DNA from 2 places in the Streptomyces sp. NPDC046939 genome. Region 1 is predicted to be linked to the other one. Evidence: riboswitches for the same ligand, from Rfam matches in the RefSeq annotation. Region 1 holds a riboswitch; the other holds the start of a gene.
The links. Region 1 has a riboswitch for glycine ahead of gcvP (aminomethyl-transferring glycine dehydrogenase). Riboswitches for the same ligand answer to the same signal wherever they lie in the genome.
Positions count from the first base shown of each region.

Region 2: it holds a riboswitch for glycine, as region 1 does, so the genes downstream of both, gcvT (glycine cleavage system aminomethyltransferase GcvT) here and gcvP (aminomethyl-transferring glycine dehydrogenase) in region 1, are expected to answer to the same signal.

Region 1 covers NZ_JBEYWV010000002.1:10,389-12,772, reverse strand. The annotation lists gene gcvP (aminomethyl-transferring glycine dehydrogenase) at 1-1,449, opposite strand, end outside; glycine riboswitch at 1,646-1,740, opposite strand; gene ABZ877_RS02295 (PRC-barrel domain-containing protein) at 1,918-2,292, shown strand; gene ABZ877_RS02290 (DNA polymerase IV) at 2,377-2,384, opposite strand, start outside.
Region 2 covers NZ_JBEYWV010000004.1:264,775-267,158, reverse strand. The annotation lists gene gcvT (glycine cleavage system aminomethyltransferase GcvT) at 1-1,097, opposite strand, end outside; glycine riboswitch at 1,270-1,394, opposite strand; gene ABZ877_RS06725 (AAA family ATPase) at 1,536-2,126, shown strand; gene ABZ877_RS06720 (enhanced serine sensitivity protein SseB) at 2,160-2,384, shown strand, end outside.

The sequences.
Region 1 (2,384 bases):
GTGCTGGTGGAAGACCGGGTGCGCGAGGATCTCGTCGCCGCGCAGCGCCGACGCGGGCAGCACGTCGGCGACCTCGGCGTCCAGCGCCTCGATGTCCGCCTCGACGCCGAAGGCGCCCCAGACGATGTGCAGGTGGCTCCGCGTCGTGGTCTCGTCGCAGGCCACGGAGACGTGGTCGGCGTCGACCTGGCGCAGATTGACCCCGCGCTCGCGCGCGGCCCGCACCACCTGGGCGGCCCGACCCGGCACCCGTACGGTCACGGTGTCGAAGTACGTGCTGTGCACGACCTCGACGCCGCCCGCCGTCAGACCGGCGGCGAACAGGGTGGCGTAGCGGTGGGTGCGCTGAGCGATGGACCGCAGACCGTCCGGGCCGTGGTAGACGGCGTACATGCCGGCCATGACGGCGAGCAGGACCTGCGCCGTACAGATGTTGCTCGTGGCCTTCTCGCGACGGATGTGCTGCTCACGCGTCTGCAGGGCGAGGCGGTACGCCTTGTTGCCGTCGGCGTCGACGGAGACGCCGACGAGACGGCCGGGCAGGGAGCGCGCGAACTTCTCGCGGACCGCCATGTAACCGGCGTGCGGACCTCCGAAGCCCATCGGGACACCGAACCGCTGGGTCGTGCCGACAGCGATGTCGGCGCCCAGCTCGCCGGGCGAGGTCAGGAGCGTGAGGGCGAGCAGGTCGGCGGCGACGGTGACGATCGCACCCAGCTCGTGGGCCTGGTCGATGACGGGCTTGATGTCGCGGACGGCTCCGGAGGCGCCCGGGTACTGCACGAGTACGCCGACGACACCGCGCTCCGCGACCTCGGCGGGGATGCCGTCGCTGAGGTCGGCGACGACGATCTCGACGCCGGTCGGCTCGGCGCGGGTCTGGATCACGGCGGTGGTCTGCGGCAGCGCGTCGGCGTCCACCACGTACACGCCGTTCCTGACCTTGCCGATGCGCCGGGACAGGGCCATCGCCTCGGCGGCGGCGGTGCCCTCGTCGAGCAGCGAGGCGCCGGAGGTCGGCAGGCCGGTCAGGTCAGCGACCATCGTCTGGAAGTTGAGCAACGCCTCCAGGCGGCCCTGCGAGATCTCCGGCTGGTACGGCGTGTAGGCCGTGTACCAGGAGGGGTTCTCCATGACGTTGCGCAGGATCACGGGCGGGGTGAACGTCCCGTAGTAGCCGAGGCCGATCATTGAGCCGAGCACCTGGTTGCGGTCGGCGAGGGAGCGCAGCTCCGCGAGCACCTCGGCCTCGGTGCGGGCGGCGGGGAGCTTCAGCGCCTCGGCGCTCTTGATCACGTTCGGCACCGCGGCCGCCGTCAGCTCGTCGAGCGAGCCGTAGCCGACCTGCGCGAGCATCTTGGCCTGCGCGGCGTCGTCCGGACCGATGTGGCGCTGCTCGAAGGGGATTCCCTGCTCCAACGCGGAGAGCGGAGTGCGGTTGGCGGTCATTGCGGAGGCCTCCTGGTCACTACGACCTGCGAGGGGCACCACGGCGCGGGTGCCCGGACGGCCTCCCCCTCTGTCATCTCAACCTGAGAGCTTCACCGGCCCGCCCCGTACGCCTGCCGAACGCCGTACGGAACGCACCGGCTTTCACCGTCGGTGAGGGTGGGAGACATGCCCCCGCCCTGCTTTCCAGAGTGACCTCGTCCGTGCGGTACGTGGGCCTGAGAGATTCCGGGGAGGATTTGCTCCTTCGGCGCCTCCGACCTCGGTCGGAGACTCTCCCGCACGGGGTCAGCAGCCGCTTGCCAGCGTACCAGCGGCAGTATGACCGCAGCCCCCGAGTGGCCGCCTTGCCCGAAGTGCTCTTTGGTAGTGCTTACAACCGAGTTCGTGGGGGTTACAGATGAGTTCGCCGCGCTCACGGACGAGTCTGTAGCGTTTCCAGACGAGTCGCGACCTGCTGGAGGGCCCGTGCAGACCGACATCGATCCACGCAATCTGATCGGCCGCAAAGCGTTCGACCGCAACGGAAGCAAGATCGGCACGATCGACGAGGTCTACCTCGACGACGCCACCGGCATCCCGGAATGGGCCGCGATACGCACCGGCCTCTTCAGCCGTGACGCCTTCGTCCCGCTCGCCCCGAGCCGGTTCGTCGACGGCACCCTGCGCGTCCCCTTCGAACGCGCCCTGATCAAGGACTCCCCCGACTTCGGGGTGGGCCGCCACCTCTCCCCGCAGCAAGAACTCCAGCTCTACCACCACTACGGCCTGGACACGACGGTCCCCGCCCCCGCGGACACAGAGTTCGGCCACATCGCAGGCAAGGAAACGGAACACCCTTAAGCCCCCCTCGGCTCAGCGGCCAGGCCCCCGCCGCTGACACCACGCCCCGCAGCACCTTCCGGCGCCCCAGCGCACGGCGCCCCCTCACGAAA
Region 2 (2,384 bases), on a different contig from region 1:
GCCACGACCTCGTACGGCTCGTGCGTACCACGGATGTCCACGCCCACGCCCGGCGTGCCCGGCCCGGCGTGCGCGGCGTCCACGTACGCCATGGCGATCGGCTTGCCCAGGGTCGGGGACGGGGCGCCGGAGGTGACCTCGCCGATCACCTGGCCGTCGCGCACGACCTGCATGCCCGCGCGCGGGACGCGGCGGCCCTCGGCGACCAGGCCGACGAGCTTGCGGGGCGGGGCCGTCTCGGCGCGCTCCGCGGCGGCGGCGAGCGCCTCGCGGCCCACGAAGTCGCCCTCCTTCTCGAACTTCACGACCCGGCCGAGCCCCGCGTCGAACGGCGTCAGCCCGGTGGTCAGCTCGTGTCCGTACAGCGGCATGCCCGCCTCCAGGCGCAGCGTGTCGCGGCAGGAGAGGCCGCACGGGATCAGGCCGTACGCGGCGCCCGCCTCGGTCAGCGCCTGCCACAGCTTCTCCGCGTCGGCGGGGGCGACGAACAGCTCGAAGCCGTCCTCGCCGGTGTAGCCGGTGCGGGCGATCAGCGCCTCGACACCGGCGACGGTGCCGGGCAGGCCCGCGTAGTACTTGAGCCCGTCGAGGTCGGCGTCCGTGACGGACTTCACGATGGCGGGGGAGTGCGGGCCCTGCACGGCGAGCAGCGCGTAGGCGTCGCGGTCGTCGCGCACCTCGGCGTCGAACCCCTCGGCGCGCTCGGTGAGGGCGTCGAGGACGATCTGCGCGTTGCCCGCGTTGGCAACGACCATGTACTCGGTCTCGGCGAGGCGGTAGACGATCAGGTCGTCGAGGATGCCGCCGTCGGCCTGGCAGATCATGGTGTAGCGGGCGCGGCCGACGCCGACCGTGGCGATGTTGCCGACGAGCGCGTAGGCGAGCAGCTCGGCCGCCTGCGGGCCTGTCACGGTGATCTCGCCCATGTGGGAGAGGTCGAAGAGCCCGGCCTTCGTGCGCACCGCGTTGTGCTCGTCGCGCTCGCTGCCGTAGCGCAGCGGCATGTCCCAGCCGGCGAAGTCGGTCATGGTGGCGCCCAGCGAACGGTGCAGGGCGTCGAGCGCGGTCGTACGGGGCGTCTGCGGGGTATCGGTCATGGCGTGCTCCCGGGCGTGAACGGCGGTGGCGAGGGGTCCCCCGTGGCGGAGGGTCCTCCCCATCTGTCATCGGAACCTGAGAGGTTCGCCCCGACCCCGCGTACCGGTGGTCATGGCTTGCACCTTGGGTGGGGCCGCCGTACGTCGACGGCGGCCCGCTTTTCAGATGTGCCTCGCCCGCGCGGTACGGGGCCTGAGAGATTCAAGGGAGGAACTTGCTCCTTCGGCGTCCGGGTACCTGTTCTTGACGATGGCCTTCACGGCCTGGTGGTCCCGGAACTCTCCCGCGCGGATTCAAGCGGCCGGTATGCGGTTGTGTGGGTCTGGCGCGCACATCATCGCACGACCCCGGGGCGGGGAAACCCGGCGGCGGGCATTACCTTCTCTTTACACTTGCCGGGCAGGTACGGCGTGACGGGAACGGGGAGGACGATCACGGTGCGGATCCCGCGGCAGCGCACGGTCCGGGACTTACGCGGACGCGGCGGCCGGACACCGCGGCGCATCCGCTACGCCGCCGGTGACCTCGTCGTGCTCTCGGGCCTCCCGGGCAGCGGCAAGTCCACCCTCATGCGCCGGGCCGTCCGGGTCGTGCGCGTCGACTCCCAGGACACCCGGGAGCGCTGGGCCGCCCGCCTGCCGCGCTTCGTCCCCTACGCCCTCTACCGCCCGCTGGTCCGCGTCGCCCACTACCTGGGCCTGCGGCGCGCGATGCGCTCGGGGGCGAGCGTCGTCGTGCACGACTGCGGCACGCAGGCATGGGTGCGGCGCTGGGTCGTCCGGACGGCCAGGCGCCGCGGGGCCGCCGTCCACCTGGTCCTCCTCGACGTCCCGCCCGCCCTCGCGCTCGAAGGCCAGTCGGCGCGCGGCCGAGGCGTCTCCCGCTACGCCTTCGCCCGCCACCGCCGGGCCGTCGGCGCCCTGGTGACCTCCACGGAGCGCGGCGAACTGCCGGCCGGCATCGAGTCGGCGGTCCTGCTCGACCGGGCCGCGACCGACGCCCTCGGCGGGATCACGTTCCGGGGGTAATCCGTACGGGCGCAGGCGTTATCGTCGGCGGCTATGGAACACCCGGCATTTCACGAGGACGCGCGCTTCCACGAGGAGGCGCACCCCCACCCCCAGCCCACCCGGAGCTGGCCGGCGAACGAGCTGGAGGAGGTCCTCGCCGCCGCGCTCGGCGTCGAAGGGGCGGGCGCCCGCATCGTCGAGGTCCTCGGCCGCAGCCCCATCTGGATACCCCTGCCGCAGGGCGGCTCGCGCGAGAGCCGCGACCTCGACCTGCCC